4 regions of the Methylobacterium sp. XJLW genome follow, and region 4 is predicted to be linked to each of the others. Evidence: predicted binding sites of a transcription regulator. Region 4 holds the regulator's gene; each other region holds the start of a gene.
The links. Region 4 encodes LexA, which represses DNA repair genes until DNA is damaged. Its sites were predicted from a motif close to TGTTCNNNNTGTGTTCNG; they were not measured.
Positions count from the first base shown of each region.

Region 1: A3862_RS07320 (ATP-dependent helicase) is a predicted target of LexA. The motif match lies at 2,675-2,692, and genes of this name have one in related genera.
Region 2: A3862_RS12830 (DUF3072 domain-containing protein) is a predicted target of LexA. The motif match lies at 1,653-1,670, and genes of this name have one in related genera.
Region 3: recA (recombinase RecA) is a predicted target of LexA. The motif match lies at 1,750-1,767, and genes of this name have one in related genera.

Region 1 is NZ_CP016429.1:1,587,260-1,591,467, forward strand. It holds gene A3862_RS07315 (AsmA-like C-terminal region-containing protein) at 1-2,235, opposite strand, end outside; gene A3862_RS07320 (ATP-dependent helicase) at 2,703-4,208, shown strand, end outside.
Region 2 is NZ_CP016429.1:2,759,971-2,764,178, reverse strand. It holds partial or broken gene A3862_RS12840 (polysaccharide biosynthesis/export family protein) at 1-663, opposite strand, end outside; gene A3862_RS12835 (hypothetical protein) at 925-1,173, opposite strand; gene A3862_RS12830 (DUF3072 domain-containing protein) at 1,360-1,644, opposite strand; gene A3862_RS12825 (gluconokinase) at 1,819-2,391, shown strand; gene A3862_RS12820 (Cof-type HAD-IIB family hydrolase) at 2,396-3,217, shown strand; gene A3862_RS12815 (lytic transglycosylase domain-containing protein) at 3,406-4,208, shown strand, end outside.
Region 3 is NZ_CP016429.1:4,311,816-4,316,023, forward strand. It holds gene cckA (cell cycle histidine kinase CckA) at 1-1,533, shown strand, start outside; gene recA (recombinase RecA) at 1,859-2,920, shown strand; gene rpsQ (30S ribosomal protein S17) at 3,394-3,657, opposite strand; gene rpmC (50S ribosomal protein L29) at 3,680-3,895, opposite strand; gene rplP (50S ribosomal protein L16) at 3,908-4,208, opposite strand, start outside.
Region 4 is NZ_CP016429.1:4,608,281-4,612,488, reverse strand. It holds gene A3862_RS21350 (NRAMP family divalent metal transporter) at 1-715, opposite strand, end outside; gene A3862_RS21345 (hypothetical protein) at 796-1,011, shown strand; gene A3862_RS21340 (hypothetical protein) at 1,030-1,476, opposite strand; gene lexA (transcriptional repressor LexA) at 1,727-2,464, shown strand; partial or broken gene A3862_RS21330 (ComEC/Rec2 family competence protein) at 2,458-3,891, opposite strand; gene A3862_RS21325 (vWA domain-containing protein) at 4,144-4,208, shown strand, end outside.

The sequences.
Region 1 (4,208 bases), 3.0 Mb from region 4:
GAGGTCGGCCGGCCACGCGCCGGGGGCCAGGGTCGCGGCGCCGGCGAGCGTCAGGAACGGCGCCAGATCGGCCGTGTCGGCCCGGACTTCGCCGCCCGTGGGCACGAAGTCGGGACCGACCAGGATCGGGCGGCCGGTGGAGAGCCGGAGGCCCGCGACCGTGCCGTTCGCCGTCAGGGCGAGGGCCTGGCCGTCCGGCCGCTCGGCCGTCACGTGCAGTTCGGCGGGCTGCTGGAGGCCAACGATGTCGGTGCGGCCGAACCACGCCCCCGCCCGGGGCGCGGTGAGCGTGGCGGTGCCGCCCTCGATCCGCGTGCCGCGGCTCGCCAGGGTCAGGTCGAGGGTGCCGCCGCCGGCGCTGCCCCGCGCCTGAGTCCGCAAAGCCGCGGCCGCGCCGCCCGCCCGGTCGAGGGTGACGGCGAGGTCGAGGGGCGCGTCCCGCAGGACGGCGGGCAGCAGGCGGATCTCGCCCACCCAGACCCGCTCGAGCAGGCCGAGCAGCGGCGCCGCCGCCGGGGCCTTCAGCCGTCCGGAGACGCGGCCGGTCCCGTCCGCGCCGATCTGGCCGGACAGCCGGGCGCTGGCGCCGGCGAGATCGGTGACGTCGAGGCTGTCGACCGTGAGGCCGGCGCCGTCGGACTGGATCCGCGCCGCGATCGTCCCGGTGCCGGAGCCCGTGGCGCCGAACCGGACATCCTTCGCTTCCAGGGTCAGGGCGAGGTCGGTGTCGCGCAGGGTCCCGAGCGTCGTCCCAAGGGGCGGCAGGCCGGCGATGTCGAGGCCGCTGGCGCGGATCTGGGCCTCGAAGCGGCCGCGCTCGGTGCCCTCGGCGGCGGTGTAGCGGGCGTTGCCGGTGATCCGCGCCGGTCCGAGGCCGAGGCGCAGGTTGCGCAGGGACAGGCCGGTGGCGGCGGCCGACAGGTCGGCGGCGGCCTCGACCGTGCGCCCGTCGAGGAGCGCGACGAGGGGCCCCTCGGCGCCGAGGCGGCGCAGATAGCGGCCCAACGCCTCCGAATCGGGGGCGGTGAGCGCCACCGGGCCGGTGAAACGCAACGGGGCCGTCTCGACCTGCCCGCTCGCCGCGACGGTGGCGTCGGCCGGGCCCGTCACCGACAGGCGGCGCAGCAGCAGGCCGCCGGCCCGTTCCAAGGTGCCGGTGAGGGCGAGGTTCGACCAATCCTCGCCGCCGAGCACGGCGCTGCCCACCGTGAGGTCGAGATCGAGCATGGCCGGCAGGCTGCCGGCCGAGCGCGGCAGGCCGCGGCCGATCAGGTTCTGGCCCTCCGCCGAGGTCAGGAAGGCGTCGAGGTCGAGGCGGCGGGCCTCGAGGGTCAGGCCGCCGCGCCACTGGCGGAGATCGAGCCGGCCGGTGCCGCCGAACCGCAGGCTCCGGCCCCCGGGATCGATGGCGAGGTCGACGCCCTCGAACCGCACCTGCGTACCCCGGGCCTTGAAGGTGCCGGCCAGCGAGAAGGGCAGGTAGGCGCCCGCGGCCTGGGTCGGCGGCCCGACGACGAGGCGCGCCGAGCCCTCGGCCTCGACCAGGGAGCCGCCGGCTTCGCTCGGCGCGAGGCCAAAGCGTGCATCCGCCTCGAAGCGCGGAGCCGCGTCGCCGCCGCCGGAGATCTTGGCGGCGAGGCGCCCGTCGGGTCCCGGCGTGCCGCTCACCGCCCGGAACGGGATGCCGCCGCTCGTCCCCTCGACCCGCCAGGGGCCGACCAGGGCCGGCGCCTGCAGGTGCAGGTCCTGGACGTAGAGCTGGTCGGTCCGCCCGGTGGCGGGCACCTGCGTGGTGACCAGGAACTGCTGGATCTGCAGGTTCTCGATCGCGAGGTCGCGGTCGCGCAGGGCGCCACCGAAATCGGCCGGCAGCTTCAGGGCGTCAGGGCCGGCGACCGGGAGCTTGATCTCGGCCCGGCCGATCCGGGTCTCGGTGAAGCGGAACTCGCCCTTCAGGAGCGGCGCGAGGGCGATCTCGGCCTTGACGAACCGGGCGTCCAGGCTCGGCCGGTCCGGATCGGCGCCGAGATGCAGGCGGTCTACGCGCAGCCGCGGCGAGGGCAGCAGCCGGACCTCGATCCGGCCGTCGGTCCGGACCGGGACGCCGAGGGACCGGGCGAGCGCCCGGTCGACGAGCGCGCGATGGGCCTGCCAGTCGACGAAGGGCGGAACGGCGAGCGCCGCCACGAGAACCAGGATGACGGCGCACGCCAGCGCGGTCAGAAGATCACGCAATGGTCCTGTTCCGCACCATCTCTCCGCGAGGCCGCGCCATCACCGTGCCGCCGTGCCCCGCGTGCCCCCGCGAGTCAGTTGTCACGGCCATAGCACGATAAGCCCCCGGGAGCGCCAGCGGCGATGCCACGGTCCGGAGCGGCTCTCGGCGCGCGCGCGGCGGCCCGCGGCACCCCGGGCCAGGAGCTCCGGACCGGGCGCGGATCCCCTCTCCCGTGCGGGAGAGGGATAGGGATGCGACCTCTCCGGAAAGACCTGATCCCTCACCCCAACCCTCTCCCGCGCGGGAGAGGGGGCTTGTCGCGCTCCGCCGCCGCTGTCGGCCCTCGATCACACAGGTGCCGATCCGCGGCCACCGGGGAGACGGCGGCGCCCCGCAGCCGGCCGCGGGCCCCGAAGGGCGCGGATCGTCCCGGCGCGGCGCGAACGGCCTCGACGCCGTTCGCGATTTGGTCCAGGGATGCGGGATGCAGAACCGCCCGCAAGCGCAGCCCGCCGGGGACGGCGCGCCCGCCACGTCCATCACCGCCCGCGCCATGGGCGCCCTCCGCCGCGACGCCGCCGGCTATCTCGAGGGGCTTAATCCCGAGCAGCGCCGCGCCGTCGAGACCACGGAGGGCCCGATCCTCGTGCTGGCCGGCGCCGGCACCGGCAAGACCCGGGTGCTGACCACCCGCATCGCCCACCTGATCGCCACCGGGCGGGCGCGCCCCTTCGACATCCTGGCGGTGACCTTCACCAACAAGGCCGCCCGGGAGATGAAGCACCGGATCGGCACGCTGATCGGCCCCGCCGGCGAGGGCATGCCCTGGCTCGGCACCTTCCACGCCATCGGCACCAAGATCCTGCGCCGCCACGCCGAGCTGGTTGGGCTCAAATCCGACTTCACCATCCTGGGCACCGACGACCAGCTCCGGCTGATGAAGCAGGTGATCGCCGACCAGAACGTCGACGAGAAGCGCTGGCCGGCCCGGGCCCTGTCCCACGCCATCGACGGCTGGAAGAACCGCGGCCTCGGCCCCGAGCAGGTGCCCCCGGGCGAGGCTGCCTCGTTCGCCTTCGGAAAGGGCGGCGCGCTCTACACCGCCTACCAGGCCCGGCTCGCGACGCTAAACGCCGTCGATTTCGGCGATCTCCTGCTGCTCTGCCTTAAGCTCTGGCGGGAGAACCCCGACGTCCTGGCCAATTACCAGGACCGGTTCCGCTACATCCTGGTGGACGAGTACCAAGACACCAACGTCGCGCAGTACCTGTGGCTGCGCCTGCTGGCGCAACAGCGCAAGAACATCGCCTGCGTGGGCGACGACGACCAGTCGATCTACGGCTGGCGCGGCGCCGAGGTCGACAACATCCTGCGCTTCGAGCACGATTTCCCCGGCGCGGTGGTGGTGCGGCTGGAGCGCAACTACCGCTCCACCGGCCATATCCTCGCCGCCGCCTCGGGGCTGATCGCCAAGAACGAGAGCCGCCTCGGCAAGACCCTGCGCACCGACGACGAGCCGGGCGAGCGCGTCACCGTCACGGGCGCCTGGGATTCCGAGGAGGAGGCGCGGATGCTCGCCGAATCGATCGAATCCCTCCAGGTGAAGCAGCATCCCCTGTCGGAGATCGCCGTGCTGGTGCGGATTTCCGCGCAGATGCGCGAGATCGAGGATCGGTTCGTCCAGCTCGGCCTGCCCTATCGGGTCATCGGCGGCCCGCGCTTCTACGAGCGCGCCGAGATCCGCGACGCCCTGGCGTATCTGCGCGCCACCGTGAATGTCAGCGACGACCTCGCCTTCGAGCGGATCGTGAACACGCCCAAGCGCGGCCTGGGCGACGCCACCCTGCAGCAGCTCCACACCTACGGCCGTGCCAACCGGCTGCCCCTGCGGATCGCCGCCGAGCGCCTGTGCGAGACCGACGAGCTGAAGCCCCGCGTCCGCTCGACCCTGCGGGCGCTCACCGAGAGCTTCGCACGGTGGGCGCGACTG
Region 2 (4,208 bases), 1.8 Mb from region 4:
CGCGAGAGCCGCACGAAGGTCTCGTTGACCGGCGCGCGGTTGCCGCCGGCGGCGGCGATGACGTCGAGGATGCGGTCGCCGTGGCCCGAGAGCGGCAGGCGGGCGCCGGCGGCGCCCTCGCCGGTGACGGTCACCGCCTGGCTGATCGGCCGGGTGACCGAGACCAGCACCTGCGGCTGGATGGCCTTGCCGGCGAGTTCGTTCTCGATGAGCGCCTGGACGTCCTGGGTGCGGCGGCCGGCGACCTTGATGCGGCCGGCATAGGGCACCGAGATGGCGCCGTCGCGCCCGACGGGCTGCTCGGGATGAGGGCGGACTTGGAGCCCGCCGAGAAGCGGTCGGCCACCAGCGGCCCGGAGAACAGGCCGCCCGACCCGGCTTCCCAGATCGAGACCGAGACCATGTCGCCGACGCCGATCACCGGCTCCGAGGAGGGCGGTGGTCGCCGAAGGAGGCGAGCAGGCTGTCCAGCGGCCGGCCGCGCAGGGCCTCGACCACCGAGGGCGTGACGTCGATGATCTCGTAGCGGGCGATCAGGCCGCCGTCGGCGGTGGCCACCTCCGCCCCCGCCTGGATCGCGCTCGCCGTCGGACCCGCCGCAGGCAGGTACGTGCAGCCCGACATCGCCGTGACGGCGAGCAGGACAAGGGGAAGTTTGCGCATCCAGATGTTGCCCATCGGTATTGCCGAGCCCGTGCCTAGCCCATGGCGGCCCAGGTGTCCGTAGCGGGTGAGCCACACTCCGGCCGGCACGGCCAAGACTGCGAAGTCATCCTCGTTAAGCACAGCTTTTTCGGGGCATCGAGACGACGAATGCCGGGCGTTCGCCCGCGGTCGCAATATCGAGATACAAATCGGGACGTCATCAGCGGCCGCACATTGGCCGTTCCAGCCCAATGGCAGACAATCCCGCAACCGATCGGCTCAATTTCCCTGCGTGACTGCCGCGGTGATGTCGCCGTAGACGACGCTGACGCGGGACACGTAGTACCGGATGCTGCCGACGGCGACGAGGAAGATCATGCCGCCGAGCAGGGCGTATTCCATTGCCGTGGATCCGTGGACGTCGCGGGCGAACCGTACGGCCTCGGCACGAATCCGATCCGTCAAGCCGAACGCCGTCCGGACCCGTACCGCACGCCGTCCTGCTTCGCCGCCGCCCGGCTCATCCATGGTCGAACGTGCCTTCTCAGTCCCGCTGCCCGCGCGGCCTCACGCGCTGCATGGGGGATAACCTCTCGCCATTGCCGCCGGCTTAACGAGGTGTTCGAAACAGGCCACCTTGTCCATTCCAGCCGGGATACGCCGCCCGGACGTACACGGCGACGGGCGCGCCGGGGGAAACGCGCCCGGCTTGGCTCAGGCGTGGCCGGCCTTGTGGCGAAGGTCGTCGATCCGCTTCGAGGCTTCGGCCTTGTCGAGGTCAGGATCGAACGCCGCCGGCTCCTTGGCCTCTTCCGAGAGCGTCTTCAGATAGGAGGCCTGCGCGCCGGTCATCGGCTCGCCGCCAGTCGTCCACTGATCCGGATCCTTGATCTGGTTCGACACGTCCTTCGGGTCGGTCTTGGGGTTCTCCGTAGCGTCCTGATGCGATCCGGTACCCCGGCCGGCCTTCGGTGTTGCCTTCGCGGTTGTGCTAGTCATGCGATTCATGTTCCCTAAATGTTCGGCGTCTGCGGGTGAACGCGCCCGGCCGCGCCGCGGTTCCTGCGGGCGCCGCGGCCCGTTTGCATCCCCGGCGATCTTCCCTTCTGGAAACCCGCTCCTATTGATGTGAGGGGCAGCGCCCCGACGCGCCTCGGAGCCAGGGTGGTCCGGATGACGTCCCAATCGGAGCCGGCGCCGGATGCCGGAACGGCCGCCGCCGGTCAGGTGCTCGTTGTCATGGGCGTCTCGGGTTCCGGGAAGAGCACCGTGGCGGCGCTGATCGCCGAGACGCTTGGCTGGATCTTCGTGGACGGCGACAGCTTTCACACGCCGGAGCACGTGGCGAAGATGCATGCGGGCCTCGCCCTCGACGATGCGGATCGCGCGCCCTGGCTGGCCCGGATTGCGACTTGGATCCAGCAGCGCCTCGACGCTGGCGAGTCGGGCGTGGTGGCCTGTTCGGCCCTCCGCCGCGCGTACCGGGACGTTCTCACCCGCGGGAGCCAGCGGATTCGCCTCGTCTATCTGGACGGCGACCGGACCCTGATCGCGCAGCGCCTCGCCGAGCGGCAGGGCCATTTCATGCCGCCGCGTCTCTTGGACAGCCAGTTTGCGGCCCTGGAGATTCCGGGGGCCGATGAACACCCGATCACGGTCGGCATCCGCGAATCGCCCGAGGCCATTGCCGACCGGGTGGTCGCGGAACTCGCGGCCGAAATGCGCCGGGATACGGTTGGGAAGTGAGCGGATGATTGCAGGATCCGGCAAGGCTTCGGGCATCGCCCTGGTGATCTCGGACGTCGATGGAACCCTGGTGACCGGCGACAAGCGCCTGACCGAGGCGACGGTCACGGCCGTCCGGCGGCTGAGAGCGGCCGGCATCGGCTTCAGCATCGCCTCGGCCCGGCCGCCGATCGGGCTGCGGAATCTGGTCGCCGAACTCCAGCTCGACCTGCCGATGGGGGCGTTCAACGGCGCGAGCGTCGTGCGGCCGGACCTCTCGACCATCGAGGAACGGACCATCCCCGAGGCGGCGGCCCGGTCGGCCCTCGACCGGCTGTTGGCCGAGGGACTGGACGTCTGGGTCTTCGCCGAGGGGGCGTGGTGGCTGCGCGATCCGGAGGGCCCCTATGCCGACCTCGAACGCCGCACGATCGGCGCGGAGCCCCGCGTCGTCGCCGATCTCGGCCCACTCATGGGGAGCGCAGCCAAGATCGTCGGCGTCAGCCGCGACCACGCCCATCTGGCAGCCTGCGAAGCCCGGATCGGTTCGGCCCTGGCCGGTCAAGCCACCATCCACCGTTCGCAGAAATACTACCTCGACGTGACGCCACCCCATCTCGACAAGGGGCGATTCGTCACCTGGATGAGCGCGCATCTCGCCATCCCGCCGGAGCGGATCGCCACCTTCGGCGACGCCGGCAACGACCGTCCGATGTTCGCGCACAGCGGATTCTCCGTGGCGATGGGCAATGCCGAAGCGGCGGTGAAGGCGGCTGCGCGCGCGGTCACCGACAGCAACGACGCGGACGGCTTCGCCCATGCGGTCGAGCGCTTCCTCCTTCCCTGACCGCCCGGCCGCCGCCCCAGGCATCCCTTTGGATCGCCGCGCCGCCGCGTGACGCGTCGCTGTGGCCCGCGGATCACAAACGCTCCCGACACCCCGGCCGCCCACAGGCTGCCGAACCGGGGCCGCTTTCCGGCCTCATTTCCCCGTGACCTAGCTTGACCACAGAACAAGCAGCACCGGGTCTCGGAATGCATCGCCTCATCCTGGCCGCCGTCCTCGCGGTCGTGCCCGCAGCCGCCTTCGGGCAGAGCGCGCACGACAATATCGACGCGTTGATCGAGCAGCAGGCCAAGGCGAACGGCGTGCCGGCAAGCTTCGTTCACGCCGTCGTCAAGCGCGAGAGCAACTACAATCCGCGGGCCAAGGGCGGCAGCGCCCTCGGCCTGATGCAGATCAAGCACGCGACTGCCCGCAGCCTCGGCTACACCGGCGATGCGGCCGGCCTGTACGATCCCGAAACCAACCTTCGCTACGGCGTAGCCTATCTTGCCGGCGCCTATCGGACCGCCAAGGGCAATCTCGGCCAAGCGTATCAATACTATAACCGCGGCTACTACTACGCAGCCAAGCGCCAGGGCATTTCCACGGAAGTCGCGGCGGTGGTGGCGCCCGTCGCGGCCTCGGCCAGCGCCCTGGCGAGCCTGTTCAGCGGCGGTGCCGCCGAGACCCGGAACACCGCGGCGGCCTCAGCCCTGGCCTACGCGCCCACCGCGGCCGCAGTGGCGGAGGTCCCGACCGAGGCCGTCGAGGTGCCGCTGCCGCCGCGTCGACCGGCCGCCCTGGCCGGCACCACGATCGAGCTCGCCAGCCTGTCCCTAGATCCCGCCGCGGCTTCAGCCGCGAATTCTGCGGCGACTCCGGCCGCCGCGCAGGCGGCGGCGGTTCCGTCCGTGGAGGTGCCGCTGCCGCCGCGTCGACCCGCGGGTCTCGGGAGCGCCCTGGCGGCGACGGAGGCCGCGCCGGCGCAGATCGCGGAACTCCGGCTCTCGCC
Region 3 (4,208 bases), 300 kb from region 4:
CGGGTCGAGCCGAACGTCGCCGATTCCGTGGCCGACCGGACCGCCCTGGAAGCCGGGCTCGCCCGGGCGGCGAGCGGTCGGACCGATCCGGAACCCATCGAGGTCCAGCTGACCGGGCCCGGCGGCCGCTCGGCCCGGGTCTGGCTCAGCCCCGCCGACGGCGGCGATCCGGGGCAGCAGACCGACGAGGCCGAGCGGGTGATCCTGTACGCCCTCGACACGACGGCGCAGCGGCAACTGGAGCAGCAGGTCGCCCAGGCCCAGAAGATGAACGCGGTCGGCCAGCTCGCGGGCGGCATCGCGCACGACTTCAACAACGTGCTGCAGGCGATCATCGGGTACTCGGACCTGCTGCTGGCGAGCCATCGGCCGACCGACCCGGCCTTCCAGGACATCATGCAGATCAAGCAGAACGCCAACCGGGCGGCGGGCCTCGTCCGCCAGCTCCTGGCGTTCTCCCGGAGGCAGACCCTGCGTCCGGAGGTGATGAATGTCGGAGAGGCGCTCTCCGAACTCACTCTCCTGCTCAAGCGCCTGCTCGGCGAGCGGGTCGCCCTGGAGCTGAAGCACGGCCGCGAGGTCTGGCCCGTGAAGGCCGACGTCAACCAGTTCGAGCAGGTGATCGTCAATCTCGCGGTCAACGCCCGCGACGCCATGCCGGAGGGCGGCAAGCTGATGATCCGGACGGAGAACGTCTTGGATCCGGGGGCGGCCTCCGATGCGGAGGGACGCGGCGGGGCGCCGGCCGGCGACCACGTGCTGATCGAGGTGCGCGACACCGGCCAGGGCATCCCCCCCGAGCTGATGGAGAAGATCTTCGAGCCGTTCTTCACCACCAAGGAGATCGGCAAGGGCACCGGACTCGGCCTGTCGACGGTGTTCGGCATCGTCAAGCAATCGGGCGGCACCATCGACGTGCAGTCGACGATCGGGGAGGGGACCGCCTTCCGCATCTACCTGCCGCGGCATGTGCCCGTGGCCGAACCAGAGGAGGTTCCGGCCCCGGCTGCGGTGCCGGCGCTCCCGCGCGCGGAGCCGCTCGCGCCGGTCTCCGGGTCGCCGCGGCCGGCTGCCGAGCCGGGCGATGCCGGCGCGCCGCGGAGTGCACCGGCTCCGGCCACGGCCGACAAGCCGGCGCCGCGCAAGCCCGCCGCGGATCATACGGGGCAGGGCACCATCCTGCTCGTGGAGGACGAGGATCCCGTCCGGGCGGTCAACAGTCGCGCCCTCTCGGCCCGCGGCTACACGGTCCTGGAGGCGGCCTCCGGCCTCGAGGCCCTGGCGATCGTCCGCGAGGGCACCCAGCCGATCGACCTCGTCGTCTCCGACGTCGTCATGCCCGAGATGGACGGCCCGACCCTGCTGCGGGAGGTGCGCAAGCATCAGCCCGACCTGAAGGTGATCTTCGTCTCCGGCTACGCCGAGGACGCCTTCCGCAAGAACCTGCCGGAGGGGGAGACCTTCAACTTCCTGCCGAAGCCCTTCAGTCTGAAGCAGCTCGTCGAGACCGTGAAGAAGACGATGGCCGATTGAACGGCGTCGATGGCGTCGTCGATGGCAGCGTCCCGGCCCTTCCCTGCGAAATCCGGCATCCGGTGCCGCCCACCGTGTTCAGACCCTGAACGGAGTGCGGCACCGGATCCCGGGCATGCCCCGACTGATCGGCGCGCCGGAGTCCGCGGTTCGCCCTGAACCGCATCGATGGCGCCGGCAGGCTATGCACAACCCACGGTACCGCCCTTGTCGAATAAGAACAAAACAGGTACATGAAGGCGGTGGCGACGCGCGTTGTGAACTGCGTCCAACCCCTTCATAAGGAGCCCGCCAGATGGCCCAGCCCGCATTGAAAGTGGTCGACATGCCCCCCGTGGACAAGGACAAGTCCAAGGCCATTGACGCCGCCCTGGCTCAGATCGAGCGCGCCTTCGGCAAGGGCTCGATCATGCGGCTCGGCAAGAACGACAAGGTTCAGGAGGTCGAGACCGTCTCCACCGGATCGTTGGGCCTCGACATCGCCCTCGGCGTCGGCGGCCTCCCGCGCGGACGGGTGATCGAGATCTACGGCCCCGAATCGTCCGGCAAGACGACGCTGGCGCTCCACACCATCGCGGAGGCCCAGAAGAAGGGCGGCGTCTGCGCCTTCGTGGATGCCGAGCACGCCCTCGATCCGGTCTATGCCCGCAAGCTCGGCGTCAACCTCGACGACCTGCTGATCTCGCAGCCCGATACCGGCGAGCAGGCCCTGGAGATCACCGACACGTTGGTGCGCTCCGGCGCCATCGACGTGCTGGTGGTCGACTCGGTGGCCGCGCTGACCCCGCGCGCCGAGATCGAGGGCGAGATGGGCGAGAGCCAGCCAGGCCTTCAGGCCCGTCTGATGAGCCAGGCCCTGCGCAAGCTGACCGGCTCGATCTCGCGCTCGAACTGCATGGTCATCTTCATCAACCAGATCCGGATGAAGATCGGCGTGATGTACGGCAGCCCCGAGACCACCACGGGCGGCAACGCCCTGAAGTTCTACGCCTCGGTGCGCCTCGACATCCGCCGCATCTCGACCCTGAAGGATCGCGACGAGGCGATCGGCAACCAGGTTCGCGTCAAGGTGGTGAAGAACAAGGTCGCGCCGCCGTTCAAGCAGGTCGAGTTCGACATCATGTTCGGCGAGGGCGTGTCGAAGGTCGGCGAGCTGATCGACCTCGGCGTGAAGGCCGGCATCGTCGAGAAGTCAGGCGCGTGGTTCTCGTATAACAGCCAGCGCCTCGGCCAGGGCCGTGAGAACGCGAAGGGCTTCCTGCGCGACAACCCGAAGATCGCCGCCGAGATCGAGGGCTCCATCCGGCAGAATTCCGGCTTGGTCGCCGAGAAGATCCTGGAGAACGCGACCCCGACCGCCGACGATCTCGACGAGGGCGAAGCCTGATCCGAAGACCGGGCGGTGGACCAAGTCCGGCGCCCGATCCATTAAGACCGAACCCCATGGCGATCGCAGGATCGCCATGGGGTTTTGTTTTGGGCCCAAGGCACCGATCGATAGCGGAATACGAAAGAAGCGGACGTCCGGACTCGGCCGCGGCCTCAGAGACCCTCGACGCAGAGTTGGGGCACCACCAAACAGGCACGCCCCCAACCCGTATGCGACGCCACCGCGGCGAGCGGCGGTCCCGACAGAGACGTCCGCGCTTCACAACGGCGCCTGCACACGCATTCAGATCGCAGGATGACGAAACGACGAAGCCCGGCACGAATCCGGCTCTTACGAGTCGAATTGCGTCCGGGCGTTCGTCGAACCGGTCATGCCGCGACCCAGGAATGGACCCGTCTCGGGGGCCATCCCGCAGCGTCGCGGGCCGGGATCAGGCGGATGCGGAGACCGCAGCCGCCGGGATCCCAGGATCAGGCGGCCTCGCCGGCCTCGGCCTGGGCGGCGTCGCCCTCGACCAGCTTCCAGGTCTTGGTCTTCGAGAAGGGACGGCACTCCTCGATGAACACCGTCTGCCCGACCTTGGCGACATTCGCCTCGTCGTGCGCGTGGTAGTTCTTCGAGCGGCGGACGGTCTTCTTCATCACCGGGTGGGTGAAGCGGCGCTCCACCTTGACCACGATGGTCTTCTCGCCCTTGTCGCTAACGACGGTGCCCTGCAGGATGCGCTTCGGCATGGTGTTCTCCTAGCGGCCCGTATCAGCTCTTGGCCGCCTGCAGCGTCTTCGCGCGCTGCAGCGTCCGGACACGGGCGATGTCGCGACGGACCTCACGGACGCGGGCGACGTTCTCGAGCTGGCCGGTGGCCCCCTGGAAGCGCAGGTTGAACTGCTCCTTCTTGAGGTTGATCAACTCGTCATTCAGCTGATCCGGCGACAGGGCCTTGAGATCAGACACTCTCTGGGTCGACTTCACGATATCCTCCGTTCAGTCGGCGATGCGCTGGACGACCCGCGTGCGGATCGGAAGCTTCGCGGCGCCGAGGCGGAGCGCCTCCTTGGCGATGTTCTCGGCAACGCCGTCGACCTCGAACATGATCCGGCCGGGATGGACCCGGGCCGCCCAATAGTCCGGGGCGCCCTTACCGGAGCCCATGCGGACCTCGGTCGGCTTCGACGAGACCGGCACGTCCGGGAACACCCGGATCCAGACGCGGCCCTGGCGCTTCATCTCGCGGGTGATCGCGCGGCGGGCCGCCTCGATCTGGCGGGCGGTGATGCGCTCGGGC
Region 4 (4,208 bases):
CCATCACGCATTGCGAGACCACCGCACCCACGAGTGTGTCGAGCCGCGAGCGCCGCGCGTGCTCCCAGCCCAGGCCCTTATCGACGATCGCCGACTGCTGGTAGAAGATCATCCACGGCATGATCACCGCGCCGATATTGGCCGCGATCAGCACCCGGAACTGGCCGTCGCCCAGCGGCATGTGCCCGAAGGAGGCGACGATCTCGGGCAGGTTCGGCCGCGCCGCGACGGCGAGCCCGACGAAGACCAGCTCGAACAGGCCGACCACGATCGCCACGACCTCGACGCGCCGGTAGCTCCCGGTGAAGACGAGCCCCAGGAGCAGGCAGGCCGGCAGGCCGAGGCTCACGAGCCGCGGCACCCCGAACAGGTCCCCGATGCCGGCGATGCCGGAGAATTCCGTGACGATGGCGCCGATGCCGGCGACCACGAGGCCGCCGTACGAGATCCAGGCCCAGGCCGGCCCGTAGCGCTCCCGGATCAGCGCGCCGTGGCCGCGTCCGGTGGCGGTCCCGAGTCGCACCGTCAGCTCCTGGACGACGTACAGGATTGGCACCAGCAGGATCTGGAGGAGCAGGAGCGAATAGCCCCAGCGCGCCCCGCTCTGGGCCGCCGTGATGAGGCTTCCGACATCCGTATCGGCCAGCATCACCACGAGTCCGGGGCCTGCGGCCTTGAGGTAAGCGGACAGGCGAGGCAGGGAAGCGCTGGGCACGGCTCGGGAACAGTCCCGCGCACGGCCGGTTCCGGCGGGCGCCTGCGGCGTTTTCCCGGGGCAGGCGGGAGGGACATGTGATGGCGGAGAGCACGGATCGGGGCTCCGGCTGGAGCCTGCAGGCGACCGCCGTGCCCGACGGGGTGCGCCTGGAACTCGCCCTGGCCGACCTCGGCGGCGCGCCGGTCACCGCCGCGATCGTTCTCGACCGGGCGGAAGCCCGGGCCTTCGCCCGCGCCCTGCTCGCCGCCGCCGGCGACGCGGCGGAACGGACCTTCCCGAAGCCGGGCGCCTGACGGCGCGCCGCCGGTCGGTCAGCGGGCGAGACCGGGATTGCGGCCCGGCAGGCGGGGGACCACGGTGCCGCGCTTCTCGATCGGCGTGTCGCAGGCGTAGGCGAACTCGGTCTTCAGCGGATCGAACACGGTCTCGCCGGTGATCCGGCAATCCTCGCGCACGGTCTCGTCGAGATAGGCCCGGGCGGCGGTGCGGAAGCGCTTCACCCGGGTGGCGTTCGGCTCCGGATCGATCCGGGCCTCGCTCAGGTTGCAGCCGGTATATTCGCGCAGGGCGTTCGAGACGATCAGCATCCGGCGCATCTGCCGGTTGTCGTAGACCTCGTAGGGCTCCTTGCAGCCGATCGTCACCACCTGGGGGGTGAGCGCCACGTAGTTCCGCGAGATGTAGGAGAACCCGGTGGTGCAGCCGGCGAGGCCGAGGGCGGCGAGGCCGAGGGGCAGCAGAGCTGCGGGTCGTCGCATCCTCGTCATCCCAAGAGGGTCCCAGCCCGCGGCCCGGATCCGCCGCCTTCCCGGCGGGGCGCCGCGGTGCATTGAAACGGCTCCGCTTGCGCCGTCAATGCGTTTCTCGACCTTGCTCCCGCGAGCGCGGAGCGACGCGCCAAGCGTAGCGGTGCCGCCCTTGCGGAACACTTGCGGAACGTTTAACCTGTTCGTGATTTGTTTCAGAGACCGTCACGGGGCGGTCTGCCAAGCCGCGAGTCCCCCTTCGATGCTCACGCGCAAGCAGCTGGACCTCCTGCGTTTCATCCAGAGCCGGATGCAGGAATGCGGCGTCCCGCCGTCCTTCGACGAGATGAAGGACGCCCTCGACCTCAAGTCGAAATCCGGCATCCACCGGCTGATCACGGCCCTGGAGGAGCGCGGCTTCCTCCGGCGCCTGCCGAATCGGGCGCGCGCCATCGAGGTGATCCGCATTCCCGAGAGCCTGAGCCAGACGGTCCCATCTTCGGCCCCATCTTCGGCCCCGGCCGAGCCGCGCCGTTTCACCCCGAGCGTGGTCGAGGGCGGCAAGTCCAAGCAGCCGCCGGCCCCGGCCAGCACGCGGATGATCGATGACGCCGGTCGTGCCATTTCGATCCCGGTGATGGGCCGGATCGCCGCCGGTACGCCGGTCTCGGCGATCCAGAACCAAAGCCATGCCATCACCCTGTCGCCGGATTTCGTGGCCGGCGGCGAGCACTACGCCCTGGAGGTGCGCGGCGACTCGATGGTCGAGGCCGGCATCCTCGACGGCGACCTCGTGGTGATCCGCAAGCAGGACACGGCCAATACCGGCGACATCATCGTGGCGCTGATCGACGACGAGGAGGCGACGCTCAAGCGTCTGCGCCGCCGCGGCTCCTCGATCGCCCTGGAGGCCGCCAACCCGGCCTACGAGACGCGCGTCCTCGGGCCCGACCGGGTCCGGATCCAGGGCCGCCTCGTCAGCCTCGTCCGCCGCTACTGAAGCGGCTCGGCCGGCGCGTCGCCGGGGGCGAAGTCCCCGCCCGACGCATCGGTTTCCGGAGGCGTTGTCGCCCCGTCGTCAGAGGCGCGGGCCTCCGCGGAGGGCGCGGTGACCAATTGTGGCGGTCCCGGCCCGTGTCCCGAGCGTGGTCGCCAGGGCACGGCGCGGCCATCGGCCCGGGCGTGATGGGCGACGAAGCTCTCGCCATCGGACCTGAGGGCGACGGCGCCCTGGGCGGCCAGGACGCGCCGGTCGATCACCAGGGGGCCGGTGCAGGTCGGTGGGGCCACGAGGCCCGTGATCAGCACCGCGGCGCGGGCGCAATCCTCCGGGAAGGCCCGCCGGTCCCGGACCAGGGCGACCGCCCGTCCGTCCGGCAGGCGCGCGGTGCATCCGAGCCGATCACAGCGGCCGCTGCCCGATCGGACGATCAGTGCCCCGGCTCCCCGTCCGTCGCCGTCCGCCTTCAGCCATTGTTCGAGGACGAAGCCGGACGGGCTGCCGAGGGCCGCGAGCCGTCCGTCCGGCCCCCGCACCGCGGCCCCCGCACCCTGCCGATCGACATAGAGGTCGTAGCGGTCGGGTCGGGCCGCGACGACGAGTCCGAGCAGGATCGGCGGCACGGCGAGCCAGCGCAGGCGGGAGGCCGGTAACGTCGCGAGCAGCAGGCCCGCGGTCAGCAGGAACAGCGCCGCGGTGCCGAAGGCCGGTACGACCACGATGGCCCGCTCGAACCCGGCGATCCAATGGGAGACGGCGAGCATGCCCCCCACCGCCTGACCCATCAGCCACCAGATCGGGCGGTCGAGGGCGAAGGGATAGGCGAGGATCCCGATCACCGCGGAGGGCATCACCACGAGGGAGACGAGCGGCAGGGTCAGGGCGTTGCCGACGAGGCCGAAGGGCTGGATCGTCTGGAAATGGTAGGTGGCGAAGGGCGCGGTCGCGACCTGCGCCACCAGGGTCGTGGCCAGGGTCCCGGTGACCGCCGAGAGGCCGCTGCCGACGAGCCGACCGAGCCGGCCCGCCCCGGGGCGCACGAACAGCCGCCCGTCGATCAGCCGTGCGCAGGCGATCAGCCCGGCCACGGCGCCGAAGGACATCTGGAAGCTCGGGCCGAGCAGGCCCTCCGGCTCCCGGGCCAGGGCGATCAGCGCCGCGAGGGCGAGGTTGCGCATCGACAGGGCGGGCCGGTCCACCAGGATCGCGCCCAGCATGATCAGGGTCATGATCAGCGAGCGTTCGGCGGCGATGTCCCAGCCCGAAAAGGCGCAGTAGGCGGTGACGCCGACCATGGCGAAGCCGGCCGCGATCTTCTTGATCGGCCAGAGGAGCGCGCAATGGGGGACCAGCGCGAGGAGCGCCCGCACCAGCCAGAACACCACGCCGGCGGCCAGCACCATGTGGAGGCCCGAGATCGACACCCTGTTGGGAAGGTTGGCCGGCGGGTAAGCGACCGCTCCGTCGACATCCGCTGGGCGCCACCGCTTCAGCCAACCGGCCTTCAGGTTGTCCGGCAGTGCTCCTGCCAGCGTGGACGTTACGCCTTGGACGGCAGAGCTAAGTGGGTGTCGGAGTTCCGCCGCGGCCGTCGCCAGTCAAGTCACCCCTTGCATGGCCGCGAGGATTGCGTACCACCTAGGATTATGCCGCTTGCTCTGTTGCGGCGGAGGATTGGCATGTCCGAGTTCGACCAAGTCCCATTCGGTGCGGAGGAGTTCGCCGACAACCCCGAGCCGCGTTG